DNA from 4 places in the Microbacterium schleiferi genome. Region 1 is predicted to be linked to each of the others. Evidence: predicted binding sites of a transcription regulator. Region 1 holds the regulator's gene; each other region holds the start of a gene.
The links. Region 1 encodes HrcA, which represses chaperone genes, less so after heat shock. Its sites were predicted from a motif close to TTNGCACTCGNNNNNNNCGAGTGCNAA; they were not measured.
Positions count from the first base shown of each region.

Region 2: groES (co-chaperone GroES) is a predicted target of HrcA. The motif match lies at 1,635-1,661, and genes of this name have one in related genera.
Region 3: groL (chaperonin GroEL) is a predicted target of HrcA. The motif match lies at 2,622-2,648, and genes of this name have one in related genera.
Region 4: IT882_RS13900 (Hsp20/alpha crystallin family protein) is a predicted target of HrcA. The motif match lies at 2,315-2,341, and genes of this name have one in related genera.

Region 1 is NZ_CP064760.1:1,747,951-1,755,138, forward strand. It holds gene ybeY (rRNA maturation RNase YbeY) at 1-18, opposite strand, end outside; gene IT882_RS08330 (PhoH family protein) at 15-1,043, opposite strand; gene IT882_RS08335 (histidine triad nucleotide-binding protein) at 1,108-1,455, opposite strand; gene IT882_RS08340 (16S rRNA (uracil(1498)-N(3))-methyltransferase) at 1,478-2,215, opposite strand; gene dnaJ (molecular chaperone DnaJ) at 2,218-3,333, opposite strand; gene hrcA (heat-inducible transcriptional repressor HrcA) at 3,382-4,416, opposite strand; gene hemW (radical SAM family heme chaperone HemW) at 4,518-5,726, opposite strand; gene IT882_RS08360 (DUF1990 family protein) at 5,726-6,370, opposite strand; gene lepA (translation elongation factor 4) at 6,381-7,188, opposite strand, start outside.
Region 2 is NZ_CP064760.1:564,584-571,771, forward strand. It holds gene IT882_RS02730 (PHB depolymerase family esterase) at 68-1,414, opposite strand; gene groES (co-chaperone GroES) at 1,743-2,039, shown strand; gene rarD (EamA family transporter RarD) at 2,225-3,190, shown strand; gene IT882_RS02745 (metal-sensitive transcriptional regulator) at 3,360-3,716, opposite strand; gene IT882_RS02750 (heavy metal translocating P-type ATPase) at 3,713-6,028, opposite strand; gene IT882_RS02755 (heavy-metal-associated domain-containing protein) at 6,087-6,293, opposite strand; gene IT882_RS02760 (ABC transporter substrate-binding protein) at 6,534-7,188, shown strand, end outside.
Region 3 is NZ_CP064760.1:2,443,836-2,451,023, forward strand. It holds gene IT882_RS11835 (MerR family transcriptional regulator) at 74-901, shown strand; gene groL (chaperonin GroEL) at 972-2,591, opposite strand; gene IT882_RS11845 (cold-shock protein) at 2,756-2,956, opposite strand; gene IT882_RS11850 (LytR C-terminal domain-containing protein) at 3,086-3,685, opposite strand; gene IT882_RS11855 (DUF3263 domain-containing protein) at 3,685-3,984, opposite strand; gene IT882_RS11860 (DUF2332 domain-containing protein) at 3,994-5,004, opposite strand; gene msrB (peptide-methionine (R)-S-oxide reductase MsrB) at 5,227-5,631, shown strand; gene IT882_RS16615 (DMT family transporter) at 5,644-5,964, opposite strand; partial or broken gene IT882_RS16620 (DMT family transporter) at 6,197-6,598, opposite strand; tRNA gene IT882_RS11875 (tRNA-Thr) at 6,806-6,881, opposite strand; gene IT882_RS11880 (DsbA family protein) at 6,922-7,188, opposite strand, start outside.
Region 4 is NZ_CP064760.1:2,848,075-2,855,262, reverse strand. It holds gene IT882_RS13910 (CaiB/BaiF CoA transferase family protein) at 1-1,095, shown strand, start outside; gene IT882_RS13905 (acyl-CoA dehydrogenase family protein) at 1,082-2,257, shown strand; gene IT882_RS13900 (Hsp20/alpha crystallin family protein) at 2,425-2,886, shown strand; gene IT882_RS13895 (DUF2804 domain-containing protein) at 3,149-4,174, shown strand; gene IT882_RS13890 (MarR family winged helix-turn-helix transcriptional regulator) at 4,330-4,773, opposite strand; gene IT882_RS17185 (DUF2207 domain-containing protein) at 4,817-6,094, shown strand; gene IT882_RS17180 (hypothetical protein) at 6,091-6,654, shown strand; gene IT882_RS16735 (MarR family transcriptional regulator) at 6,713-7,171, shown strand.

The DNA.
Region 1 (7,188 bases):
CGTGATCTCGATCGTCATCGGCGTCCTCGCTTGGGCAGGTGATCGCGGGGGCCGGCAGGGCGGGTTGCACTGCGTCGTTCGGCCCGGTTGCTGAGCTCGCTCGCCTCGTCGCGTTCACGCTTGGCCGAGAGGCGCCGGTCGTCGTACTCGGAATACGCGTCAACGATCTTGCCGACGAGCGAATGCCGCACGACGTCGTCGCTGGTGAGATAAGCGAAGTGGATGTCGTCGATGGTGCCCAGCACCTTCGTCACCAGACGCAGACCCGATGCTCCCTGCGGCAGGTCGATCTGCGTGATGTCACCGGTGACGACCATCTTGGTGTTGAACCCGAGCCGGGTCAGGAACATCTTCATCTGTTCGGGAGTCGTGTTCTGGGCTTCATCCAGCACGACGAACGAATCGTTGAGGGTCCGACCACGCATGTACGCCAGCGGCGCAACCTCGATCGTTCCCGTCGCCATAAGCTTCGGGACGATCTCGGGATCCATCATCTCGTTGAGCGCGTCGTAGAGCGGCCGCAGGTAGGGGTCGATCTTGTCGGTCAACGTGCCCGGTAGAAACCCGAGACGCTCCCCCGCTTCGACCGCGGGGCGGGTCAGGATGATGCGGCTGACCTCTTTGCACTGCAGCGCCTGCACCGCCTTGGCCATCGCCAGGTAGGTCTTGCCGGTACCGGCAGGCCCGATGCCGAAGGTGATCGTGGTGTGCTCGATAGCATCCACGTAGGACTTCTGGCCGAGCGTCTTGGGCCGGATCACCCGGCCGCGGCTCGAGAGGATCGCCTCGCCCAGCACTTCGGACGGGCGCGGGTTGCCTTCGCTTTGCAGAATGCGGTTCGAGCTGGAGACATCGGCGGGTGCGAGGTCATGACCGGTACGGGTCATGGTGAGGAGCTCTTCGACGAGGTCTCGCGCCGCAGCGACGGCTTCCGGACGGCCGGCGAGGGTGATCTCGTTGCCGCGCACATGCACATCGACATCCGGATGCTCACGCTCGACGACCCGCAACAGCCGGTCCTGCGGTCCGAGAAGCTGCACCATCGCGACACCGTCAGCGAACAGCTGTTCGGTGACGGTGTCTCCCGACTCCGCGCTGCTGCCCGGATCAGCCACCGAGACTACCTTCTGTGAGGTCACCACCGAGGACATGGGCATGCACGTGGAACACCGTCTGGCCCGCACCAGAACCGGTATTGAACACGAGCCGGAAGTCACCGTCGCCGTGCTCGGCCGCAACATCCTTGGCTACGGCGACCATTTCGGCCAGGAGCGCAGGATCACCCGCGGCAAGCTCGGTGACATCGCGATAGTCGGGGCTCTTCGGGATGACGAGGAGGTGCAGCGGCGCCTTCGGCGCGATGTCGCGGATGACGAACACGTTCTCGGTCTCGGTGACGATCTCTGCGGGAATCTCGCCACGCAGGATGCGCGTGAAGACGGACGGTTCAGTCATGGCTTCAGTCTACCGACGGCCTCTACCACCGGCCGAGGCTTGCGCTCAGCGCCGCGATCGCCGCCGGTCCCGCGGTGGAGGTGCGCAGCACATGCTCACCCAGGCGTAGCAGCGTTGCTCCTGCAGCCTCGAGCGAGCTGAGCTCAGAGGGGTCGATCCCTCCCTCAGGCCCGACCACCACCACGATCTCCCGCGGGTCGGTTGGATCCAGCGTCAGCGCGCTCAGGCGCAGCGATGCCGTCGGTTCGAGCACCAGCATCCGGCTCGCCCCTGCACGCTCGCACAACTGGGCCGTGGTCACCGGGTCGTTGACCACGGGAAGCCACGCACGGTGGGCCTGCTTGCCTGCCTCGCGCGCGATCTGGCGCCAGCGAGCGACACCCTTCGCGCGCTTGCCCGCGTCCCAGCGTGAGACACTGCGCGCTGCCTGCCACGGGGTGATACTGTCTACCCCGAGCTCCGTGGACGCCTGCACGGCGAGCTCGTCCCGGTCCCCCTTCGCGAGAGCTTGGACGAGTTCGATGCGCATGTCCGGACGCGGAACATCGGTGCGACGGGCAACACGGACGACGACCTCGCGCGGCGCGACGGCTTCGCATGTCCCCTCGACCCAGGTCCCCGCACCGTCTCCGAGCGTGACAGTCTCGCCCACACGCACCCGGCGCACCGTCGCGGCATGGTGAGCCTCGGTGCCGGTCAGCGTCACGGTCTGGCCGGGTTCAGCATCCAGCCGATCATCGACGACGAAGTGAAGCGGCACGATCAGCCGTTCCGGAACCGATCGCGCAGCTTCGAGAACAGACCCTGGTGGAACTCCGCGAGGTGAGGCGCAGGAGCCTTCGTGCGCTTGGCGAACTCCTCGATGAGGCCCCGTTCCTTGGCATCGAGCTTGGTCGGCGTGACAACGTGCACGCCCACGCGCAGATCTCCACGCTGGCTACCGCGTAGCGGCGTGATGCCCCGGCCCTTGATGGTCAGCACGTCCCCGGACTGGACGCCCGGACGCACCTCGAGATCCACCGGCCCGTCGAGTCCCTCGATCGTGGCGGTCGCGCCGAGCACGGCATCCGGCATCGACACTTCGAGAGTCGCGAGCAGGTCGTCGCCTTCGCGACTGAACACGGGGTGCGTTGCGACCGAGACCTCGATGTAGAGGTCGCCGCGGGTTCCACCCCCGGGGCCGACTTCGCCGGATCCGGGCAGCTGAAGGCGCAGGCCGGTGTCCACCCCGGCCGGAATGTCGATCGACACGGTCCGCCGGGCGCGAACGCGACCCTGACCCTGACATGTCGCACAGGGATAGGGAATCGTCGTGCCATACCCCTGGCACGTCCCACACGGCTGCGACGTCACGACATTGCCGAGGAGGCTTCGAACCGTGCGCTGGATGTGGCCGGTTCCGTGGCAGATGTCGCAGCGCACCGGGGTCGTGCCGGGCTGCGTGCACGACCCGTTGCAGGTCTCGCACAACACGGCGGTGTCGACGTCGATATCGCGATGGATGCCGAACACGACGTCCTTCAGATCGAGATCGACGCGGACCAGTGCGTCCTGCCCGCGCTCCTTGCGTGAACGCGGACGGCCTCCTCGAGCCGCGCCTCCCCCACCGAAGAAGCTCTCGAAGATGTCGCTGAACCCGCCGAAGTCGCCGGCCCCACCGAAACCACCGTTCTGTCCCCCGCCCATGTCGTAGCGCTGCCGCTGCTGCGGGTCACTCAACACGTCGTAGGCGTGCGTGACGAGCTTGAACCGCTCGGCAGCCTCTTCGCCGGGGTTCACATCGGGGTGAAGCTCCCGAGCCAGGCGCCGATACGCCTTCTTGATCTCGTCGGGCGACGCGTCTCTCGACACGCCAAGGACCTCGTAGTGGTCAGCCACGGTCACCTTTCTGCATCCCGCGTGTTGCCGCGGGCACGTCACACGGGCTCATCGGCCCTTTTCGTCTTCGGCCAACAGCCGCGTCAGGTACCGCGCGACCGCGCGCACGGCAGCGAGGTTGCTGGGGTAGTCCATGCGAGTCGGCCCCATCAACCCCACGCGGGCTCGGGCGCCCGTGGCATCGTAGTCACTCGCGATGACAGATGCCTCGGAGAGCCCGAAGGCCTCATTCTCCCGGCCGATGCTGGCCGCGAGTCCGTTATCGTCGGCCACCATTTCGCCCATCAGGCGAAGGATCGTCACCTGCTCTTCGATCGCCTCCAAGAGCGGGTAGATGCTCCCGCGGAAGTCGCTTTCGCGGCGGGCGAGGTTGGCGGCGCCTCCCATCACAAGCCGGTCCTGGCGGAACTCATCCAGTTCCTCTTGCACCACGCGAAGGATGTCGGTGACCGCCGTTTGATGAGCGGTACGCACGTCGCCCGCTGCCTGCTCCTCGACGCGCTTCGCGCCCTGACGCACGCTGCGTCCGACCAGCAGCGTCGACACCTCAGCGCGCACGCGCGCGAGATCTGTCTCGTCGAGAACACCGGTGAGAAGCGCGAGGCGCTGAGACACCCGTCCCGTGTCGGTGACCACGATCACGAGCACCCGGGACGGCTCCAGCGCAACCAGCTCGACGTGCGTGATCGTCGCCTTGGAAAAGGACGGGTACTGCACGATCGCCACTTGCCCGGTGAGCTGCGTCAGCGCTCGGACTGTTCGCGCCAGCGCGTCATCGAGGTCACCAGGCCCCTCGAGGAAACTGGCGATCGCGGTGCGCTGCGCAGGCGAGAGCGGCCGAATCTCGGCGAGGTGATCGACGAAAACCCGGTAGCCCTTGTCCGTCGGGACACGACCGGATGACGTATGGGGTGCCTCGATGAGCTCCTCGTCCTCGAGAAGTGCCATGTCGTTGCGGATCGTGGCGGCCGACACACCGAAGGCGTGACGCTCGACGATGGCCTTGCTTCCGACGGGCTCGCGGGTGTCGACGTAGTCCTGCACGATTGCCCGAAGCACCTGAAGCCCACGCTCGCTGACCATGTCGCCTCCTTCCGCATCCGGTGTCGACCGCGTCGACGTCGTGCTAGCACTCACATCCTCAGAGTGCCAATTCTAGCGGATGCCTCTCCCCGCGCCCCGGATCACGCCGTCAGCGCGCGAACGACCCCGTCGGCCAGGAGTCTGCCCGCGCGGGTCAGGACGATGGTGCCTCGAACCGCCTCACGGCCGTCCACCAAGCCATCGGCGACGAGCCCGGCGACCGCGGGCCGGCTCTGCGGTGCCAGTTCGGCTACCGGCAGGCCCTCGACGGTGCGCACGCGCAGCATCACCCGCTCCAGCATCCGTGCGGTCTCGTCGGGGACTTCCAGGCCGGCCCCGGGCGAGTCCCCTGCCGACAGTCGTTGCGCGTAGGCGGCCGGGTGGCGGACGTTCCAGAACCGGACGCCGCCGATGTGACTGTGAGCGCCCGGACCGAACCCCCACCAGTCGTGTCCGCGCCAGTAGGCGAGGTTGTGTCGCGAGCGATCGCCCGGACTCCTCGCCCAGTTGGACACCTCGTACCAGCCGAAGCCTGCCGCAGTGAAGGTGGCATCCGCGTACTCATACATAGCGGCCTGCTCATCGTCGTCGGGCGCGGGCACCTCGCCGCGCCGAATGCGGCGCTCCAAAGCCGTGCCGTCTTCGACGATCAGCGCGTAGGCCGAGATGTGATCGGTCTCCAGAGCGAGCGCAGCCTCGACACTGCGCCGCCACTGCTCGAGGGTTTCACCGGGGGCTCCATAGATGAGGTCGACGCTCACGGCCAGCCCGCTGTCTCGCGCAGCCTGGACCGCCGTCGCGACATTCTCGGGCTGATGAGTGCGATCGAGCGTCGCGAGCACCTCGGGGACCGCCGACTGCATGCCGATCGATAGCCGTGTCACTCCCGCGCGGGCCAGCTCTGCCGCCACGTCGGGGGTCACCGTGTCGGGGTTGGCCTCGACCGTGACTTCGGCGTCAGCGTCGAGTCCGAACCGATCCTGCAGGGTCGCCAGGATCCCGGACAGATCGCGCGCCGGAAGCAGAGTCGGTGTTCCGCCACCGAAGAAGACCGTGCTGAGCGGGCGTTGGTGGGGCGCAAGGACGCGCGCCGCGAGGTCGATCTCGTCACGGAGGGTGCCGGCGTAGTCTTCCCGACGCGCGCCACGCAGTTCATCGGCGGTGTAGGTATTGAAGTCGCAGTACCCGCAGCGCACGCGGCAGAACGGAATGTGGACGTATGCCGACAGGGGCGTGGCGGGGGCGATGACGGCGCCGGGAAGGGACCCGTCTCGCGGAACAGGATCGCCGAGCGGAAGCGTCGCGCCCATCAGGGAGCGAACAGGGGCGATACCGCGGTCAGATAGGCGCGGAACAGCTGTCGCCGCCGACCACGAATCAGACGAGGCAGCAGTCGGTACAACGTGGATACGGGACGATCGAAGGCTCGGACGGTGAACCAGACTTCGTCGTTGTCGCGCCACTCGATTAAGAAGAGTTCTTCGCCGCTCACGACCGAACCACCGACCGTTCCCAGCGCGAACGCCGTGCGGCGCGGTTCTTCCACGGCCAGGATGACGCGCAACTCGGCATCCGCGCGGTATCCGCTCAGGCGACCGGTGACATGCACCGTCGCGCCCGCACTGACATAGGGGGTGCCTTCGGCATCAAAGCGCTGCTCGGCTTCGCGCCGGGAGGGCGCGACCGGTGTCCCGTCGGCGTCGTACGCGACACCGGCGTACCCGGAGCCCGAGGCGGGACGGATGTCTGCCAGCGACAGGCCCGCGCCGCGCAGGGGTGCCCACGACAGCAGCGACTCGGACGCGGACTCGAATCGCGCCTGCCCGCTGCCGATTCGCCAGGACTCTTCGGCGGGAATGCTCTTTTCCGGCGGATACTGCATGAGGTCGGGAGCCTGTGTGGCCCCGACAGCGGCATAGTCGACGGTTTCGTCCCGGAATGTTCCGCGGCGCATGGCGATCAGACTACTTCTCTTTGCCCTCGACGTCGCCCGAGAGCGCGGCGATGAACGCTTCCTGGGGCACCTCGACGCGGCCGACCATCTTCATGCGCTTCTTGCCCTCTTTCTGCTTCTCGAGGAGCTTGCGCTTGCGGGTGATGTCACCGCCGTAGCACTTTGCCAGCACGTCCTTGCGAATCGCGCGGATGTTCTCGCGGGCGATGATCCGCGCTCCGATGGCAGCCTGGATGGGCACCTCGAACTGCTGGCGCGGGATGAGCTTGCGCAACCGCTCGGTCATCAAGGTCCCGTATCCGTAGGCCTTGTCGCGGTGGACGATCGAGCTGAAGGCATCCACTTTCTCGCCCTGCAGCAGGATGTCGACCTTCACGAGGTCGGCGGTCTGCGAGCCCGCAGGCTCGTAGTCGAGGCTCGCGTACCCCTGCGTCTTGGACTTCAGCTGGTCGAAGAAGTCGAAGACGATCTCACCGAGCGGCATGTTGTAGCGCAGCTCGACGCGGTCTTCGCTCAGGTAGTCCATGCCCAGCAGCGAACCACGCCGGGACTGGCACAGCTCCATGACGGTGCCGACGTAGTCCTTCGGAAGGAGGATGCCGACCTTCACGACCGGCTCCGAGACCTCAGCGACGCGCCCGTCCGGGTACTCGCTCGGGTTCGTGACCGTCACGGTCTCGCCGGTATCGGTCGTGACGGTGTAGGTGACCGACGGAGCGGTGGTGATGAGGTCGAGATCGAACTCGCGAGAGAGGCGCTCGGTGATGATCTCGAGGTGGAGCAGACCCAGGAATCCGCAGCGGAAGCCGAAGCCCAGC
Region 2 (7,188 bases), 1.2 Mb from region 1:
GGTTTTGCGGTCCTGATGCCCGACTCTTGAGGAGTTACCGACGCGCGAGAGCGTCAGCGGGTCCGCGTCAGCCGCAGCTGCTCACGAGATCCCACGAGGATGCCGAGAGGCGCTGCAGGCTGGTCACGGTGGCATCGCCGAGGCCGAGGTAGTCCTGCGTGCCGATCGCGTAATACGGGTTGTAGGGGTTCACGCCGTAGGACGTGGCCCGGCCCGCTGCCTTGTGGGTCGCGTTCGTGGCGGTGACACAGTCGCTCGGCGTGGGCGTCGGCGTTCCCGTTGGGGTGGGCGTCGGCGACGGTGTTCCGGTCGGTGTCGGGGTGGGCGTCGGTGTCGGCTCACCCGACCGGTCGGCGCGGCGGTTGTTGTCGAAGAAGAACTCCGTCACATACGCCGGGTAGTCGATGCTGTTCGCGCTGATGTACGACCCACCCGATCCCGCGCCGGCCGGCCAGTTGTGGCCAAGGCCCGTGTTCTGGATGACGGAGACGCGAGGCCCGTCGGCATCCGAGTACAGCGTTCCCGAGCCGGACGTGTTGGTTCCGGCAAGGCCCGAGAGGCCGAACGTCGAGGTCTGGTCAGCATCGTAGATGTCGGCCATGATCTGCCCGTTGAGCGTGTTGTACCCGGGCGCAACAGTGGAGTCGTTGCTGCCGTAGACGACCGAGGTCAGCTGCGTGTCGAAGGCTCCGGATGCTGCGCCGGCAAAGCTCGTGCACGTCGATACGCCCTGGTTCTTGGAGACGGCGACCGAGGAGATCTGCCCCGAGGTCGTGCCCACTGTCGGTCCGGCGTTGATGCCGATCCCGGCGAAGACGTCGGGCGCGAGGCATCCCATGACCATCGTCTGACCGCCGCCCGACGATAGCCCCGAGACGTAGACCTGATCCGCATCGATCCCCAGGCTGCCGCGCGCCGTGAGCGTCGAGGCCAGCGACAGGAGGTTGTCGTCGTGACGGGCCGGCGCCGTGCGCGAGTGATTCGCGTCGTAGTAGTCCCAGCAGCCGAGGATCACCCCGCCGTTCGGGGCATCCGGCAGCGCGACGATCATGCCGTACTCGTCTGCCGTCTGCGCCCAGTTGCCCGCCGACTGCAGATCGGACGCCTTCTGTACGCATCCGTGGAGCGAGATCATCAGCGCGCGGCCGGCGGGCAGCGCGGCCTCCGTCGTCGGCGTGTAGAGCCGCACCGACATCCCGGCGATCGTCTCGGTCGTCCACGTTCCGGTGCCACCGGTCGAGCCGCCCGAGCCGCCGCCGGAGCCGCCTCCGCCGTTGGTGCAGCCGGGGAGCGTCTCGAATCCCGGGGGACAGGTGATCGCCTGGGCGGCGGGTGCGACAGCGGTGAGACCCGCCACCGCCAAACCTGCCGCCAGGAGCGCGCCCAGAGCGCGATTTCGGACACGAGAGAGCATGCGTCATCCCTTCGTCACTGCCCCGGCCATTGCCCCGGGCGCCATCGCACGGTCGTCCCGGTCGGAGCACGGGCATCCCTCTCCAGTGAGTGGATGCCGAGGTGCGTCATCGCACGCGACTCACGGTAACTGAAAGATGATTCATATACCAGGTTAAGTCGGAGGACATGGCACGACTCTCATCTCGCGGGGGCGTTGTCGCCCCACGATCCGAATCTGATTGGCACTCGCGTTGCATGAGTGCCAATGCTTCAATACACTTGCGTTAGCACTCTCGGTGTGAGGTTGCTAACGAGTCTTGGATCTCAAGGAAAGCAGAGGTAGACCCGTGTCGGTTTCCATCAAGCCGCTCGAGGACCGCATCGTCATCAAGCAGGTCGAGGCCGAGCAGACCACCTCGAGTGGTCTCGTCATCCCCGACACCGCGAAGGAGAAGCCCCAGGAGGGCGAAGTCGTCGCGGTCGGCCCCGGCCGCATCGATGACAACGGCAACCGCGTTCCGCTCGACGTCGCCGTCGGTGACCGCGTCATCTACAGCAAGTACGGCGGGACCGAAGTGAAGTTCGGCGCCGAGGAGTACATTGTGCTCTCGGCTCGCGACGTGCTGGCGGTCGTCGTCCGCTGAGTCGACAACTCTTCGACGGGGCTCGGATGCTGCGGCATCCGGGCCCCGTCTTTTCGTGCGTGCGGCCGCTGGCGCCGCGGGTCCGTGCCTGGTCCTAGGCTGAACGGGTGACGCGCGAATCTGCTCCGGGGGATGGGAGCTCAGCGCCCTCGACGGGCGATGTCCCGGCATCCGGCGCGGCAGAGATCGCGGGAGCGGATGCCGCGCAGCTCGCCCAGGAAGCACCGGCGGATGCCGCGCGCGAGCGACTCGTCGGCGGCATCTTCGCGTTCTCGGCCTATTTCCTCTGGGGCTTCCTGCCGCTGTATTTCATCCTGCTCGCCCCGATCAGCGGCTGGGAGCTGGTCGGATGGCGCATCCTGCTCTCGCTCGTCTTCTGCATCTTCCTGCTCACCGTCATGCGGGCGTGGCGGCCGTTTCTCGCCATCGTGCGCCAACCGCGGCTGCTCGGCTGGACCGCCCTGGCGGGGGCGGTCATCTACGTCAACTGGCAGGTCTTCATCCTCGCCACCCTCTCGGGCCATGTCATCGAGACAAGCCTCGGGTACTTCATCAATCCGATCGCGACGGTGCTTCTTGGCGTCCTCGTGCTGCGCGAGCGACTTCGCCTGACGCAATGGGTTGCCATCGCGATCGCCGGTGTCGCCGTCATCGTCACGATCGTCGGCTACGGCACGGTGCCGTGGGTAGCTCTCACCCTCGCGGCATCCTTCAGCATCTACGGCCTGATCAAGAAGCGCATCGGCCCGTCGGTGGATGCCGTCAGCGGCCTCACCCTCGAGTCGGCCTGGCTCACGCCCCTTGCGATCGTGCTGCTGGTGGTCACGTCGCTCACGAGTGGTCTCACTGTCGGTGCCTACGGTGTGTGGCACGCCGTGCTGGTGAGCCTCGCGGGGGCCGCGACAGCCGTCCCGCTGCTGCTGTTCGCCGCCGGAGCGCGACGGGTGCCCCTGACCGTCGTCGGGCTGCTGCAGTTCATTGCGCCGATCATGCAGTTCATCACGGGCGCATGGATCCTCGGTGAACCGATGCCGCCCGAGCGCTGGGTCGGGTTCGCGCTGGTCTGGGTCGCGCTCGCCGTCCTCACCGTCGACTCGCTCGTCTTCGCGCGCCGCTCGCGCGGAGTCAGTGACGTCGCCGAATACAGCTGACCCCGCTGCCACGGCCGACTGCTTCGCAGCCGTTCCGTGCGCTGCGGCGCCGCTCGCGCGCCCTCACCACCGTTCCGCTGTCACAAACTGCCGCATCCGTCGCCGGTGAGCGACAGTCTGTGACAGTCGAAGGGCCCGAAGCGGTGCCCCGGCAGCGCGTCGGCGGGTGTCAGCGCACGAAGCGGGCGATGGCGGCGGAGGCCTCGCGGATCTTCTCCTCGGCCTGCTCGTCGCCCTGGCGCGCGGCATCCACGACACAGTGGCGCAGGTGATCTTCGAGAAGGCCGAGGGCGACCGACTCCAGCGCAGCCGTCGTGGCACTGATCTGCGTGAGGATGTCGATGCAGTACTTCTCGTCCTCGACCATCGAACGGATGCCGCGCGCCTGCCCCTCGATGCGCTTGAGACGGTTCAGATACCGCTGCTTGTCGCCGATGTACCCGTGGTGCGCCGCCGGGTCGTGAGCACTGTGGTCGGCATCCGTCGCCTCACCCTCGTGCGCGGTCGTCTCGAGAGTGTCGCTCATCGCGGGCTCCGTTCGTTCGTGCTTCTGCGTGACCCGACGACAGCCGGGTCGATGCTCTGAAAGCGGCGTAGTCGCAGGCTGTTACCGACGACGAAGACGCTGGATGCCGCCATCGCCGCCCCAGCGATCATGGGGTTCAGCAGCCCGAGCGCCGCGAGCGGGATCGCCGCGACGTTGTACGCGAACGCCCAGAAGAGGTTCCCACGGATCGTGCGCAGCGTCGCCCGCGACAGTCGGATCGCGTCCACCGCGCCCAGCAGATCCCCGCGAACGAGCGTGAGGTCCGAGGCCTCGATGGCGGCGTCCGTGCCCGTGCCCATCGCGATTCCGAGGTCGGCCTGCGCGAGCGCTGCGGCGTCATTGACACCATCGCCCACCATCGCCACGACCCGGCCGCGGGCCTGAAGTTGCTCGATCTGGGCAGACTTCTCGGCGGGCAGGACGCCCGCGATCACCTCACGGATGCCGACTTCATCGCCCACGCGCCGCGCCACCGCCTCGTGGTCGCCGGTGAGAAGAATCGGCTCCAGTCCGAGCGTGCGAAGCCGGGACACGGCATCCGCGCTGGATGCCTTCACCGAATCCGCGACGGTCAGGACTCCGCGAGCCTGCCCATCCCACGCCACGACGACCGCGGTCATCCCGTTTTCGCCGGCGCGCTCGACGGCTGCCGTGATCTCGGCATCCTGGCGCACCGACCAGTCGGCGAGCAGCCCGAGAGACCCGACCACCACGGCGCGACCGGCGACCCCCGTCGCGCCTCGCCCCGCAACCGACGAGAACGACTCGACCGCGGGAAGCCGATTCGCGGCCGTTGCATCGTCGGCCGCGACGGCGGAATCCGTGCCGTCCTCGGTACGCCGAGCTGCCGCCGCGATCGCCTGCGCGATGGGGTGCTCGGATGCCGACTCCACCGCGCCCGCCAGGCGCAGCACCTCGGCAGCATCCTCGCCCGGCGACGGGGCGACGTCCACGAGGGTCATCTGTCCCTCGGTGACGGTGCCGGTCTTGTCGAGCACGACAGTGTCGACGCGCCTCGTCGACTCCAGGATCTGTGGTCCTTTGATGAGGATGCCCAGCTGCGCGCCCCGACCGCTGCCGACCAGGAGCGCCGTCGGTGTTGCCAGCCCGAGAGCGCATGGGCAGGCGATGATCAGCACCGCGATCGCCGCGGTCAGCGCCATCGCCGTGCCGGCGCCGATCACCAGCCACGTGACCAGGGTGCCGGCCGCGATGACGATGACGATCGGGACGAACACGCCAGCTACCCGGTCGGCGAGCCGCTGCACCTCGGCCTTGCCCGCCTGGGCCTGCTCGACCAGACGCGCCATCTGCGCCAGCTGGGTCTGCTCGCCCACGCGGGTGGCGCGCACGACGAGGCGGCCGCCGACGTTGACTGTCGCGCCGATGACTGCGTCACCCTCGCGGACTTCGACCGGCACCGACTCTCCCGTGATCGTCGAGGTGTCGACCGCTGACGTTCCCGACACGACGACCCCGTCGGTTGCGATCCGCTCGCCGGGGCGCACCACGAACTCGTCGCCGACCCGCAGCTGGGACACGGGGACGCGCAGCTCGGTGCCATCGCGCAGCAGCGCGGCATCCTTGGCGCCGACCTCGAGCAGCGAGCGAACTGCCTGGCTCGCCCGCCGCTTCGCGCGCACCTCGAGGTAGCGCCCGAGCAGCAGGAACGTCGTGACCCCGGCCGCGACCTCCAGGTAGATCGTGTTCCCGGCCTCGCCCGGCTGTGCGATCCACGTGAAGCCGTGGGTCATGCCCGGCATGCCCGCTCCGCCGAGGAACAGTGCGTACAGCGACCAGAGGTAGGCCGCCGAGACTCCCATCGATACGAGAGTGTCCATCGTCACGGCGCCATGACGAAGGTTGATCGCTGTCGCTCGGTGGAACGGCCACGCCGCCCACACCACGACGGGTGATGCCAGCGCCAGCGATGCCCACTGCCAGGAGGTGAACTGCAGCGCGGGGATCATCGCGAGCAGGATCACGGGAACCGAGAGCACCGCGGCACCGATGAGTCGCTGCCGCAACGATGCCAGTTCGGGATCAGCGGCCGTCGACGGGTCGGCGGGCTCCGCGGCCGGCGGCGCGGGCACGGTAGCCGTGTACCCGGTGCGTTCGACCTCGGCGATCAGGGCCGCCGCGTCGGTGCCGCTTCCGCCCGTCGTCTCTGCCGTGGCGTCGTCATCGATGCGGACGACGGCCTTCTCCGTGGCGTAGTTGACGGATGCCGACACTCCCGGCATCCGGTTCAGGCGCTTCTCGATGCGCGCGGCGCAGGAGGCGCACGTCATCCCGCCGATCTGGAGCTCGATCGGCGCAGGGTGGCTTCCCCGAGCGGTGCGGCTGTGGTCACCGTCGCGCGGCCTGATAGCCGGCCTCGTCGACGGCGCTGAACACGGCATCGTCGTCGAGGTTCTCGGCAGTGACGGTCAGCAGGCCCGTCGACGCGCTGACCTCGATGGCAGAGACACCGGGGATGCGGGAGACCTCATCGCGCACGGCGTGCTCGCAGTGACCGCAGGTCATTCCGGTGACGAGGTACTCGTGGTGTGCCATGGCGGTTCTCCTCCGTGTGCGTGAGCCGAATCTATACCCCCAAGGGGTATACGCCTCAACGATACGCCCACGCGCGCTCTTCCGCACCGCCGGTCACGACGGATCCGGGCGCCAGGTAACGATTCGACAGCGTTACACATCGTTAACGCACCGCAACACACGCGAGACCAGTCCACGGATAGGTTATTGGCACTATGCGGGCTCTTGACGGACCCGCATCCATCCACAGCAAGGAGCATCATGGGCGTCTTCACACCATCCCGCGCAGGCTCGATCCTCGGCGGTATCGCCGTCGTCGGTGTCAGCGCGGTCTTCCTGGCGGGCTGCGCCGGCGACTCCGGTGGCGGGAGCGGTACCACTGACCCGTCCGAGTCCCTCGACCTCAAGATCGGCACTGCGCTGCCTGTCACGGGCAACCTGGCCTTCCTCGGCCCGCCGGAAATCGCGGGTACCGAGTACGCCGCTTCGGAGGTCAACGCGGCAAACGCCGGCGTGACCATCGAGATGATCCAGGGTGACTCGGGCGACACCGACAACAAGGCCTACGAGACCGAGATCCCGCGTCTTCTCAACGAGGGAGTCTCCGCGATCATCGGTGCTGCCTCGTCGGGTACCTCCCTGCAGTTCATCGACCAGGTCGTCGGCGCCGGTGTCATCCAGTTCTCGCCCGCCAACACGTCGGCGGCGTTCACGACCTACGACGACAACGGTCTGTACTTCCGCACCGCCCCTTCCGACACCCTGCAGGGTGAAGTGCTCGGCAACCTGATCGCCGAGTCGGGCGCGCAGACCCTGGGCATGATCGTCCTCAACGACTCGTACGGCACCGGCCTGGCGGGCTTCGTGAAGGATGCGTTCGAAGCTGCGGGTGGCACGGTCGTTGCCGAGCCCACCT
Region 3 (7,188 bases), 700 kb from region 1:
GGAGCGAATCATGGGGATGCTCTGAGCGCGAGTTGCTTGACCCTCACACGGTGTCATCCGTCACGATGAAGGCATGGCCGAGACCTCGACACTCATGACGATCGGTCGGTTCAGCTCGCTGACCCGACTGTCGGTCCGGATGCTCCGTCACTACGACACCCACGGCGTGCTCGTTCCCGCCGTGGTCGATGCCGCAACGGGATACCGGCGCTACGCCCCCCATCAGTTGGTGGACGCCGCCGCTGTCCGGAACCTCCGCGACGTCGGTTTCGGCGTCTCCGCCATCGGCGCCCTCCTCGACGCTCGCGGAACCCCGGCCTGGACCCGCGCTCTGCAGTTGCAGCACGCGGAGTTGCAGCACGAGGTCCGTCAGGCGCAGGAACGAGTGTCGCTCATCACCCGCCTTCTCGAACACGGAGACACCCTCATGACCATCACCGTTACGCACACCACCCTGCCCGCCATGACCGTCGCAACCCTCCGCGGCACGGTCCCGACCTATTCCGACGAGGGACGCCTCTGGGCGCAATTGATGCCAATCCTGGCCGAGCGCTCGATCAACCCGATCGGTCCCTGCGGCGTGATCGAACACGACGACCAGTACGTCGAGTCGGATGTCGACCTGTCGATCTTCGTCCCGGTTGTACCCGGCACCCAGATCGATTCGCCGGTCGAGGTCATCGACCTGCCCGCTCGCGACTGCCTCGTCGCGCGGGTGAACGGCCCCTACGATCAGATCAGCCAGGCTCACGACCTCATCAACGCCCGGCTGGCGGCGGACGGGCTGAGCCCCCGGTCCGACGGCACGATCGCCGCGCACGCGTTCAACCGTTACCTGAGTACGCCCGATGAGGTCGCCGAGGCGGACCTCGTGACTGATGTGTGCCTGCCGCTAGCCTGACGGCCCCCCGCGAACAAGAATGGCCCCCTCCCGGAAGGAGGGGGCCATTCTCGTTATGACTCGGCGTGACTTAGAAGTCCATGCCACCCGACGGGTCGGCGGGCATGGCCGGGGTCTTCTCGGGCTTTTCCGCGACGACAGCTTCGGTCGTGAGGAACAGACCCGCGATCGATGCCGCGTTCTGCAGCGCGGAGCGCGTCACCTTCGCCGGGTCGATGATGCCCTGAGCGAAGAGGTCGCCGTACTCGCCGGTCGCGGCGTTGAGGCCGTGACCCGCGGGAAGCTCGGAGACCTTGTTCGCGACGACGCCCGGCTCCAGACCCGCGTTCAGCGCGATCTGCTTGAGCGGAGCCTCGATGGCGACCTTGACGATGTTCGCGCCGGTTGCCTCGTCACCGGTGAGCTCGAGCGACGCGAACGCCTTCGTGCCAGCCTGGATGAGTGCGACACCACCACCGGGGACGATGCCCTCTTCGACGGCAGCCTTCGCGTTGCGAACGGCGTCCTCGATGCGGTGCTTGCGCTCCTTGAGCTCGACCTCGGTCGCAGCGCCTGCCTTGATGACAGCGACGCCACCGGCGAGCTTCGCGAGGCGCTCCTGCAGCTTCTCACGGTCATAGTCGCTGTCGGTGTTGTCGATCTCGCGACGGATCTGGGTCACGCGACCCTCGATGAGCGCGGCGTCGCCGGCTCCCTCGACGATCGTGGTCTCGTCCTTCGTGATGATGACCTTGCGAGCACGGCCGAGCAGGTCAAGCGTCGCGTTCTCGAGCTTGAGGCCCACCTCTTCGGTGATGACCTGGCCGCCGGTGAGGATCGCGATGTCCTGCAGCTGAGCCTTGCGACGGTCACCGAAGCCCGGAGCCTTGACGGCAGCCGACTTGAAGATGCCGCGGATCTTGTTGAGCACGAGAGTCGCGAGCGCCTCGCCCTCGACGTCCTCAGCAATGATCAGGAGCTCCTTGCCGTCCTGGATCACCTTGTCGACGATCGGCAGCAGGTCCTTGATGTTCGAGATCTTCTGGTTCGCGATCAGGATGTAGGGGTCTTCGAAGACCGCTTCCTGGCGCTCCGGGTCGGTCACGAAGTAGGGGTTGAGGTAGCCCTTGTCGAAGCGCATACCCTCGGTCAGCTCGAGCTCGGTGCCGAACGTGTTCGACTCCTCGACCGTGACGACGCCCTCCTTGCCGACCTTGTCGATGGCCTCGGCGATCAGAGCGCCGATCTCGGGGTCAGCGGCGGAGATCGACGCGGTAGCGGCGATCTGCTCCTTGGACTCGACTTCCTTCGCACCGGCGAGCAGCTCGTCGGTGACTGCCTTGACGGCCTTCTCGATGCCCTTCTTGAGCGAGATCGGGTCGGCGCCGGCCGCGACGTTGCGCAGGCCCTCGCGCACGAGCGCCTGAGCGAGAACGGTCGCGGTCGTGGTGCCGTCACCGGCGACGTCGTCGGTCTTCTTAGCGACTTCCTTGACGAGTTCCGCGCCGATCTTCTCGTACGGGTCCTCGAGCTCGATCTCCTTGGCGATCGAAACGCCGTCGTTCGTGATTGTGGGGGCGCCCCACTTCTTTTCGAGCACGACGTTGCGGCCGCGGGGGCCGAGCGTCACCTTGACGGCGTCGGCGAGGGTGTTCAGGCCGCGCTCAAGGCCGCGACGGGCCTCTTCGTCGAAAGCGATCATCTTTGCCATGTGTGTCGTCCCTCCCGGACGGAGCTGGTCTTAGCACTCACCGATCTGGAGTGCTAACTCATTCTGGCACTCGTGCATGGGGAGTGCAAGCCGCGCTCGGCGAAGACGACGAAGAGACGGATGCCGAGGCATCCGTCTCTTCCGAAACCTGTCCCGCGGGGCGGTCAGACCACGCGCACGGACTCCGCCTGGGGACCCTTCTGGCCCGACCCGACGGTGAATTCGACCTTCTGGCCCTCTTCGAGAACACGGAATCCGGTCATGTCGATGTTCGAGTAGTGGACGAACACGTCTTGACCGTCATCGACGGTGATGAAGCCGTACCCCTTCTCGGCGTTGAACCACTTCACGGTGCCTTGGGCCATGCGTACTCCTGATGCTGATGGGACACCGTCATCGTATTCATCAGGATCGACCGAATATGGCCCCCGCACGAAGTATTGACACGCGCGTCTTCACCTTGTTACGGCCCGGAAACACGCGGGCCGCGCGGATCAGCTGGTCGGCTCCGGGGTGGGCGCGCCGGCAGCCGTGCGGTCGAGGCCGATGACGATCGTGAGCTGCTTCGTAGCACCTTCGTCGATCTCGGTCGCGGGGTCGTCGGTCGGCTGGTAGATGTCGCTCTGCTGCACGGCGGCCCCGCCGATCACGTTCGCAAGTCCCAACGCCGCGGCGAGGTCCGCGTCCGTCGCGTAGTAGACGGTCGTCTCGGGGAAGTCTTCGGTTCCAGCCTGCCCCGCCAGCACCGAGTCAGGGCCCCATCCGGCGGCGATGAGCTGGTCCTTCATTTGCGTGGCAAGCCCCGTCTCGGGGGTCGCGTTGAGGATCAAAACCGAGTACGACGTGTCGACGACCGGGTCGACGGTCACGGTCGGGGTCGGCTCGGGAGTCGGTTCGGGAAAGAGCACGATGCGGCCCGAGACAACGAACGTTGCGAAGATCCCGACCGCGATGAGGATGACGGTGGCCAGCGCCGCCCAGAAGAAGACGACACCGCCGCGCATGTGGGGCTGTTCGGCGCGGTGGGCACCGACGCGCCCGACGTCCTCGGGCAGGTCGTCGAATCGATCGCGCGGGAACTCGGACTTCGGCATCAGACGATCGTACCGATGCCGCCCAAGGAAACCGTGCGGGGACGGGCGGCGGAGTCTCCGTTCGCCGAACCCGCGCGGCCCACGCCCCGACCGCGCTCACGCAGCCGCCGTAGTCGCCCCATCAGGAGCGGGTCGTACGCTTGCGCGTCGACCGAGTCCAGCATCCGCACCAGCAGCTGGTAGTAGCGGGCCGGTGACATGCCCAGCGTCTGGCGGATCTCTTCCTCTTTGGCCCATCCGCGCAGCCGACACGACGACTCGAAGTCGAGGATCGCGCGCTCACGCTCATTCAGGGGCACGCTGCGAGATTATCGGCGAGCAGCGACATCGTGAGCACGCCACTCCACCCACGCCCCGAGTGGATCGACGACCGCGAGCGCTTGCTCATCCATCCCCAGCGCGAAGCCGGGCCAGGTCGCCGCATCCGCACCCCAGCGATCGTGGAGTCCGGGCGGATCGATGGAGACCCACCGGGTTCCGGGTCGTGCGGAGCGCAGCGCATCGATCTGGGTGAACAGCCGCGTGCGTCCGGCACGAGCGATGTGCGGCAGCACGCCGGGCGTGGTCACGACCAGTGTCGCCCCGCGAGGCGCTTCGGCCGCGACAGCCCCGAGAAGCCCGTCGTCGGTCGCATCGCCGGCGACGAGGGTCGGTGGATCCTCGCGCACGATGTCGAGGGCCGCGGTGATCCGCTCGAGGCGCCCCTGCTCGCCCGGCCAGACGAGCGCGGTCAGGAAGCGCCTGTCGGCGGCGGATGCCGCATCCAGCGGCGCGAGGTCGATGCCTCGGCGCCACACGACCTCGGGCAGCTGGAGGTCGGGCAGTCCCTGGGCGCGGCTGTGAAGGATGACCGGCGAGGGGCCGCGGGCAGGGTCCAGGGCCGGACCACCCTCATACCGGTAGGAGTAGCGGTCGGGATAGAGGCACAGCCCCGCGCTCACGCCGATCTCCAGGAGCGCGATCGGTCCGTCGATGAGGCTCAGGGCGGGCAGGAGCGCTGCGCACCGCAACGGTTCGTTGGTCTGCAACCCCCGCGCCATGCACTCGGCGACGACCTCGTCGCTGTTTTCGGCCAGCCACTGCGACCACTCCGCGAAACTCCCCTCGGCTGCGCCCAGCATCCTCGTCACCGCGAACACGAGCGGCGGTTGCCGGCGCTCGGCGGGAATACGGGCCAGGAGGCGCTGGGTATCGGGATCGGCCGCAACACCCGCGGCCCAGGCGGCGTAGAGCTCCGAGCGACCCGGCGCTTCCTGCGTCGCGAAGCGGTCGTACCGCTCGGCGACGCGGCTCGCCTCGGCATCCGGGGAGGTCACCATGACCCCATTGTGAAGCAGTGCTACCGCGGTCGTGCGGCTCACCCCCGGTCGTAACGGCGCACGCCGCCAGCGACACGCCGGCTGCGGATGCCCCGGGCCGGGGTGTCGCGCGAAGGCTGCGCCGTTGCAACCGCGGCGGGCGCGCCGACGGTGACGACGATATGCGTCGCGTGATGGAACAGTCCGGGGCGGGTTCGTGTTGACTTGTGGCGAGGAGGAACAATGTCCTATCCCACCAAGAAGTCCGAGTCCGAGTGGCGCGCAGAACTCAGCGCCGACCAGTATGCCGTGCTGCGCGAAGCAGCGACGGAGCGTCCGTGGACCGGTGAGTTGCTCGACGAGAGCCGCGCCGGCTTCTACACCTGCGCCGCCTGCGGCAACGAGTTGTTCAAGAGCGGCACGAAGTTCGATTCGCACTGCGGATGGCCGAGCTTCTACGAGTCTGTTCGCCCCGAGGCTGTCGAGCTCATCGAGGACCGTACCCACGGCATGGTGCGGACCGAGGTGCGGTGCGCGCAGTGCGGCTCCCACCTCGGACACGTCTTTCCCGACGGGTTCGGGACACCGACGGGCGACCGCTACTGCATGAACTCGATCGCGCTGAGCTTCACACCCGAAGAGTCCTGACCCGCCCCATCCTCACGCGCGCGCTCCCGGGCGCGTACGGGGCCACGGCACGACGACGATGGCCACGGATGCCACAGCGATGAGCGCGACCAGCACTTCGTGCGCGAGCCCAGGACTGGCGGGGGCCGGCCAGACCGCATCCAGAACGAGGGCCGTCGCGAGCTGTCCGACGACAGACCCGAGCACCAGCAGGAGTACGCCGGTCCGGCGCACGAGGGCGGCCGACAACAGGATGTAGCCGACCCCGAGCACGCCACCGGTGTAGGGCCACGGATCGCTCGGCCAGCTCTCGGGCATTCCCACGATCGCGACGTGAACGGCGGCGATCAGCACAAGCGCGATCGCCCCCCGAGGAAGTTGACCGCGGTTGCCGCGATCGCCGAGCCCGTCGCGCCGCGGAGGCGGCCGTTGGTGGCCTGCTGCCAGGCAACACCACCCCCGCGAGAAGCGGCAGGAGCAGCATCCACCACGGCACGCCGGTGAGATTCCCACCTGTCACCGAGATGGCCACGGCCACCAGCGCGACGGCGCCTCCGACCACGCGTCGGATCGTCACCGGCACCACGCCTGACGGTCCGTAGCCGATCCGATCGATCACGATGCCGAAGACAATCTGGCCCGCGACGAATCCGACGGTGAACAGCGACACACCGATGATGCCGGCGGTGATGCTCTGACTCGAGACCGTGAACGCTCCCGCGAGGCCACCGGCCAGCATCCACCACCGGATGCCGCCACCGCGGAGGCCCTGGCGGAGTGCGCGGAGTCCGCGCCGCCCAGCGGGGGTGAGGGCGGCGATCACGGCGATGAGCACGAGGCCTGACCCGAAAGAGAACGCCGCGGCAAGAGTGCTGTCGTCGATGCGGTGACCGAGTTGTCCGTTGGCGCGCACCTGCAGTGCGGTCAGCGCGCCCACCGTGGCAGTACCGATGAGCCCGAGGGCCGTCGCTGCTCTGCCAGAGGTCACCGTTTCATTCTGCCCGTAGTCGGGAAGCTGCCCGATAGATGGAGCCGACGACGGGACGTGACCCCGTAACCGCCCGATGACAACGTCAGGTCGGCATCCAATTACGGCACCTATGGGGTGTTCTGGAGCCGACGACGGGACGTGAACCCGTAACCGCCCGATGACAACGTCAGGTCGGCATCCAATTACGGCACCTATGGGGTGTTCTGGAGCCGACGACGGGACTTGAACCCGTAACCGCCCGATTACAAGTCGGGTGCGCTACCAATTGCGCCACGTCGGCAGAGCCCCCAGTCTATCGGGGCGCCGAGGTGCTCCCGGCGTCAGGGAGTGGGCGTCGGTGTGGGGCTGGGGGTCTGGTAGTACGCGTCGGAGTCGATCGTCAGCACGAACTGGGCGAACTCCTTCGGGTTGTCGAGTGCGCCCACGTAGACGGAGCCGTTGACCAGGACCAGGGGCGTGCCGGTGAGCTGCACGCCGTCAGTCTCGGGGATATCTTCCACCGCCCGCTCCGTGGCCTTTTTGGCCCACGAGAGGAAGTCGCCGTTTTCGATGCAGGCCCGCACGACCTTGGGGTTCGAGACCCCGGA
Region 4 (7,188 bases), 1.1 Mb from region 1:
GCCGATCTCGGCGCCGATGTCATCAAGGTCGAGCGAGCGGGTTTGGGCGACGACACTCGCCGGTGGGGACCGCCCTGGACCGAGAACTCGACCTCGTATTTCGAGTCGGCCAATCGCGGGAAGCGATCGGTCGCTTTCGATCTCGACGACCCTGCCGACCTTCGTCGGGCGCAACAGCTCGCGGCGCGCGCGGACGTCCTGATCGAGAACTTCCTCCCCGGCACCCTCACCCGCTTCGGGCTGGACTATGAGAGTCTGCAGCCCGCGAACCCCGGGCTGATCTACGCCTCCGTCACCGGCTTCGGCGGGGGCCCAGGAGCGCGCCTGCCGGGCTACGACTTTCTCATCCAGGCTCAAGGCGGCCTCATGGACATCACTGGTCCGGTGGGTGAGCCCGCCAAGGTCGGCGTCGCGATCGTCGATGTCCTCGCCGCCAAAGACCTCGCAACCGCCGTGCTCGCCGCTCTCTACGAGCGCGGCCGCAGTGGCAGGGGTCAGCGGGTCGAGATCGCGCTTCTCACGAGCCTGCAGGCGGCACTGGTCAATCAGGCGTCTGCTCTGCACGCGACCGGCAGTACTCCGCGGTCGCTGGGCAATCGGCATCCGTCGATCGCGCCGTACGAGACGGTGAAGACCGGGGAGGGTGCGCTCGCGCTCGCCGTGGGAAACGACGCGCAGTTCGCGCGGCTGTGCGCGGTGCTCGGGGCGCCAGGGCTCAGTGCGGATCCCCGGTTCGCAACGAACGGACAGCGGGTCGCGCACCGCGATGCGCTCATCGACGAGCTGGAGCGGCGTCTTCAGGCGGACTCTGCATCCGCGTGGGCCGATCGCCTCATGGATGCCGGAGTGCCGGCCGGGACGATCGGCACCGTGGCTGACGGCTTTGCGCTCGCCGAGCGTCTCGGGCTTTCGCCGGTGGTGGAGGTCGACGGTGGCACGGCGCAGACGAGATCGCCTCTGCGGTTGTCGCGGACCCCGATCACCGAGTACCGGCGTCCACCACACCTCGATGAGCACGGCGAGGAGATCCGCCGCTGGCTCGACGCCGACATCGCCGCCGGCGACCCTGAAGGAGAGACCCATGGCATCCCTTGACGCCCTCATTGATATCGCCGATGTCGATGCGCTGCTGACCGATGACGAGCGCGCGACCCGCGACGCCGTGCGCGACCTCGTGGAACGGCGGGTGACGCCCTACGTCGCCGACTGGTTCGAGCGCGGTGAGATCGATGATCTCCGCGGCCTCGCGAAGGATCTCGGACAGCTCGGCGTGTTGGGTATGCACCTGGAGGGATACGGGTGTGCCGGCATGTCGGCGACCGAGTACGGTCTCGCGTGTCTCGAACTCGAAGCCGCCGACTCCGGCATCCGCTCGCTCGTCTCGGTGCAGGGGTCGCTGGCGATGTTCGCGATCTGGCGGTGGGGGAGCGAGGAGCAGAAGACTCGCTGGCTCCCGGGGATGGCGGCGGGAGAGCTCATCGGATGCTTCGGGCTGACCGAACCGGATGCCGGATCAGACCCCGCGAGCATGCGCACCCGCGCGCGCCGCGACGGCACCGACTGGATCCTCGAGGGTCGCAAGATGTGGATCACGAACGGATCGGTCGCGGACGTGGCGATCGTGTGGGCCCAGACTGATGACGGCATCCGAGGCTTCGTCGTACCGACGGATACCCCCGGATTCTCGGCGCCACAGATCCATCACAAGCTGTCCCTGCGCGCGTCCGTCACCTCTGAGCTCGTCCTCGATGGTGTGCGCCTACCGGCGGACGCTGTCCTCCCCGAGGTCGTCGGTCTCAAGGGTCCGCTCAGCTGCCTGAACGAGGCGCGCTACGGGATCGTGTGGGGAGCGCTCGGCGCGGCGCGGTCGGCGCTGACGGCGGCGCTTGCCTACGCCCGCGAGCGCACACAGTTCGGGCGTCCGATCGGCGGCTTCCAGCTCACGCAGCAGAAGCTCGTCGACAGCATGCTGGAGTATGAAAAGGGACTTCTGCTCGCGGTGCACCTGGGGCGACGGAAGGATGCCGGCATCCTCACGCCCGATCAGGTGAGCCTCGGAAAGCTCAACAACGTGCGCGAGGCTCTGGAGATCTGCCGCACCGCGCGCACCGTGCTCGGCGCCAACGGCATCTCGCTGGAGTACCCCGTCATCCGGCACGCCGCGAACCTGGAGTCGGTGCTCACCTACGAGGGAACCGTCGAGATGCACACGCTCGTCCTCGGGCAGGCTCTGACCGGAATCTCGGCGTTCCGCTGAGGGCACCGGAACTCGATCGCTGTTCGCTGACAGCGAGGCTTTCGCGCGCCCACTGAGCTGGCACTCGATGGGGGAGAGTGCTAATCTGAACCTAGTTGAGTCAGAGTGACTCAACTTTCAGAACTCGGTCGGATGCGGCATCCGACCCCGCTCGCAAAGGAGACGAGATGGCAACCTATGACCCGCTCCGCGACATGGAGCGATTCGCGAACGCACTCTTCGACGGCAACCGGCGTGGACCGCGCCAGATGCCGATGGACCTCTACCGGGACGGCAACCACTACGTGGTCTCCGCTGACCTGCCTGGCATCGACCCGGGCTCGGTCGACGTGGATGTCGACGGCCAGTTGCTGACCATCCGCGCCGAGCGCACCCTGCGGTCGCAGGACGGCGTCAAGTGGATCACCCGTGAGCGCGAGGCCGGCAGCTTCCTGCGCCAGTTGAGCCTCGGACAGGGCATCGACACCGACGGCATTGCTGCGAGCTACGCGAACGGCGTGCTGACGGTGACGATTCCGGTGAGCCCAAAGGCTCAGCCCCGCAAGATCGAGATCGCGACCGACTCAGCCTCGACGATCCGCGTCGACGAGGCATCCACCGAGGTCCAGGAGGCCGGCGCCAGCGCCTGACCTTCCTTCGTGCAACGGCCCCGACTCTTTCCGAGTCGGGGGCCGTTCTGTTCGCCACCGACCGGCTCCCGCACCCGTCACCGCCCCGCTGCTGGGCCGATCGCAGGATCAACGCCACTCTGGGCCCCGGCAGCTGCGTCCCGGGCTGGTTCAGCCTGCAATCGGTACGGCATGCGCGGGCGCGTCCTGGATCTAGGCTGAGGGTGCTGTGCCGGCGGCTGCCGGCTCGCAGTGCTCCCCATCACGCCGAGGTGCCGTGTCGATGCAGACCAGATTCCCCCAACAAGGCGACGGTGACGAGCTCACCGCTCCCGTGTCCTTGACGCTCCCGGGCGGCCGGCTCAATCCCGCCGCGATCGGATGGGCGCGCCAGCCGCTCGTGGATACGGCAGGCATCGGAGGTCGCGGGTCGTGGGGGCGCAACAAGCGCTGGGAATACTGGAACGTGATGACCCCTCGCTACATCGTGGGCATCACGGTGTCGTCGTTGGACTATGCAGCCGTGCACGAGGTCTGGGTGTTCGACCGCCGCACCGAGGAACCCGTTCACGAATCAGTGACGCTCCTGCCCGCCCGGGGTGTTGTCCTCCCGCCCTCGCTCGGCGGCGGTCCGGTGTCAGCGCGCGCCAAGAACCTCGAGATCGACATCGTCGACGAGGGCGACGGTGAACGGATGCGCGTGACGATCCCGCGCGTCACGATCGACGTCGTCGCAGACATGCCCGCTCGCCATGAACGGTTGGCCGTCGTGGTGCCCTGGAGCGAGCGACGCTTTCAATACACGGTCAAGGATGTCGCGCGACCCGCTCGGGGCACGATCGTCGTCGACGGCGAAGCGTATGAGCTTCCCGACGGTGCGTCATGGGCTGTTCTCGACCACGGCCGCGGCAGGTGGCCCTACGACATCACGTGGAACTGGGGCGCGGGGTCCGGAACGAGTGGCGGCGCGGTGATCGGCATCCAGGTCGGCGGCCGCTGGACCGACGGAACCGGAGCGACCGAGAACGCCTTCTTCGTCGATGGACGGATGCACAAGATCCATGACGATCTGGTCTGGGAGTACGACCAGTCGAACTTCCTGCTCCCCTGGTCAGTGCACGGCGGCGGCCTGGAGGCGCAGTTTGCGCCCTTCTACGATCGCGTGTCCCGCACGGACCTCGGGGTCATCTCGGCGCACACAGACCAGTGCTTCGGCGTCTGGTGGGGTACTTTCGTGACCTTGACAGACGAGCGGATTGCGTTCGAGGGCATCGAAGGGTGGGCTGAACACGTCCACAACCGTTGGTAGAACGCTCCCAGAATGCGACTGCCCGGGCCGATTGCAGGATGAGGTAGCCCCGGGACCCACGAGAGAGCCGACAAGCCCGGATTCATCCTGCGATCGGCACGTCTAGCCCGGCAGACGAAACGGAATCGGATTGCGGCGCAGTCCGGATGCGCGCGTCAGCAGTCTGACGCGCGTGGCCCGCGAAGCTTCGCGGTGAGGGTGCGAAGCTGTTCGAGCTCGCTGTCGCTGAGCGTCGACATCCGCTCCGCGATCGAGCGGCCGTGGGTTGCCGCGACCTTGCGGAAGAGGCTCGCGCCCTGGTCCGTCGCGGAAACGATCGCGCCCCGACCGTCGTCGGGGTCTGAGCACTTCGTCAACAGTCCCGAGGCGACCATGCGATCGACGAGGCGAGAAACGCTCGGCTGGCTGATCAGCATGTTGGCGGTGACATCGCGCAGGCGAGCAGACATTCCCGGCGCGCGGGTGACGGTGAGTAGAACGTCGTACTCGGCTTGCGTGAGCTCGCCGACGACGAAGTCGCCGCTGATCTCGTTGAGGACCTCGTGCTGCGCGCGGAACAGGCTCTCCCAGGCATCGATCGCCAGTCGCCGGTCCGTCATGCACACCAGAGTACGACCACACCGGCGCCCCTAGGCTGATCTCATGGCAGCCCGGATTCTGGTGCGGCGGACCGTGGGCACTGTCGCGGCCGTCACTGTAGCCCTTCTCGCGCTCGCCGCCTGCTCGGTGAGCTTCTCGTTCGGCGACACGGCGGCCGCGGTATCGACCGACGTCAACGACTTCGTCTTCGAGAGCATGGATGCCGACTACACGCTCGGCCGCGCAGATGACGGAACCAGCACGATGACCGTCGTCGAGACATTCGTCGCGGTCTTCCCGGAGTACGACCAGAACCGGGGGATGCGACGCATCCTGCCCGACACGTACCTGGGCGCACCGCTGCATCCGCAGCTCGTGTCGATCACCGACGCGGCCGGAAACCCGCGGCCCGCGGAGGTCGAGAGCGAGGACGGCGTCTACGCCATGACCTCACGCGCGGACGATTACGTCCACGGCGCACAGACGTACGTCTTCACCTACACCCTCGAGAACGTCACGCGCTTCTTCGACGACACCGGGGTGGACGAACTGTACTGGGACGTCAACGGCGTCGACTGGACCCAACCCTTCGGATCGGTCTCGGTGACCCTGCACGTGCCGGCAGAGCTCGCCCCCGCGCTCACGGGGGCGGAGGCCTGCTACGTCGGCGAGGGCGGCGCCGCCGACCAGTGCCCGATCGCCTCGACGACGGATGCCGACGGTGGTGTGACGGTGCGGGCATCTGCCACCGATCTGCAGCCGTATGAAACGGTCACGATTGCCGTCGCGTTCCGCGCCGGCACCTTCACGACCTTCGACAGCTCGTACTTTGCCTCCCCCTTCGGCTGGCTCCAGCTGCTCGCGTTTCTCGGTGTGATCGGTTCCCTCGTCTGGGCGATCGTCTTCCGGGTCAGGATGCTGCGCGACGAGCCGGGCCGGCCCACGATCATCGCCGAATACACCCCGCCGCCGCACATCGACGCGCTCGAGAGCGCCGTGCTGCTGGGGAAGACGACCAAGGCGATCCCGGCCGAGGTGCTCGAGCAGGCCGTCGTCGGCAGCATCCGGATCGAGGAAGCCGGCCGCAAGCTCTTCGGTGGCCTGAAGCTCAAGGCTGTGCTTCTTGATCCTTCGCGCGCGGACGGGGACGGCCTGTTGCTGCTGCAGGGCCTGTTCCCGCAGATGGCGCGCGGGAGGAATACGAGTTCGGGTCGAACGATACGCGGCTGTCGACAGCTGCCCGCCGCATCATCAAGGCAGCTGAGCGGGAACTTGACAGCCGAGGACTTCGGCGCGCGGTCCCCGGCGGCGCGCGGTTCTGGCCAACGTTCGCGTCGATGATCTTCGGCATCCTGACGATCGCGTTCGGGGTCCTGGCGCTGGTCGCGTTCGTCGACGCGGCCATTGCGGTCCTCCTGATGATCCCTGCGTTCGTCATGATCTTCGTGGTCGCGGGTCTGGTTTCTCGCAAGCCGCTGACCGCAGCGGGTGCGGAGACCCGCGATCACCTCAAGGGCCTGCAGGAGTTCATCGAGTGGGCCGAGGCCGACCGGATCCGGATGCTGCAGTCACCGCAGGGCGCCGAGCGGATCGCTGTGGACGACAGCGGCACACGCGTGGATCCTGCCAACCCGCGCCAGATGCTGCGCATCTACGAGACGCTGCTGCCGTACGCCGTTGTCTTCGGCCAGGAGGAGGAATGGGCTGAACACCTCGCCGTGCTCTACGACCAGACCGGCGTCCCCGGGTGGTACGTCGGGACGGCGGGGTTCAACGCAGCCGCGTTCTCCTCGGGGATCTCCACGCTCTCAACGACCACGACCGCGTCCACGTCGGGTGGTTCCAGCGGGGGCGGCAGCGCCGGCGGTGGCGGCGGCGGAGGAGGCGGTGGCGGGGTCTAACCCGCCGCATCCGTATTCGGTTGTGCACAATTTAATTGTGTGCAATGCTTCTGAAGTGATGACCGGCGAGAAGAGCTCAGAACGCGCGCTCGACAGGATGCTGTGCTTCTCGCTCTACGCAGCGAGCCGGGCGACGACGCAGGCCTATCGACGTGTTCTCAAGCCGTGGGGGCTGACCTACCCGCAGTACCTGGTGCTGATCGAGCTGTGGGAGAGCCAGCCGCGGACCGTCAGTGAACTCGGCGACGACCTCATGCTCGACTCGGGCACCCTGTCACCGCTGCTCGGACGCCTCGAGTCCCTCGGCTACCTTTCTCGCTCCCGGTCGGTGGCGGATGCCCGTGTCGTGACGATCCACCTCACCGACAGCGGCCGCGATCTCCAGGCCGAGCTCGCCCACATTCCGGGTGAGATCGCGCGATGCATGGCGATCCCGCCTGCCGGAGCTGCGGCGCTGATCGCTGAGCTTCGCGACTACACCGCAGGCCTTCAGGCCAGCACCCCGGCACACGACTGACGCGTCGCGCGGCCCGT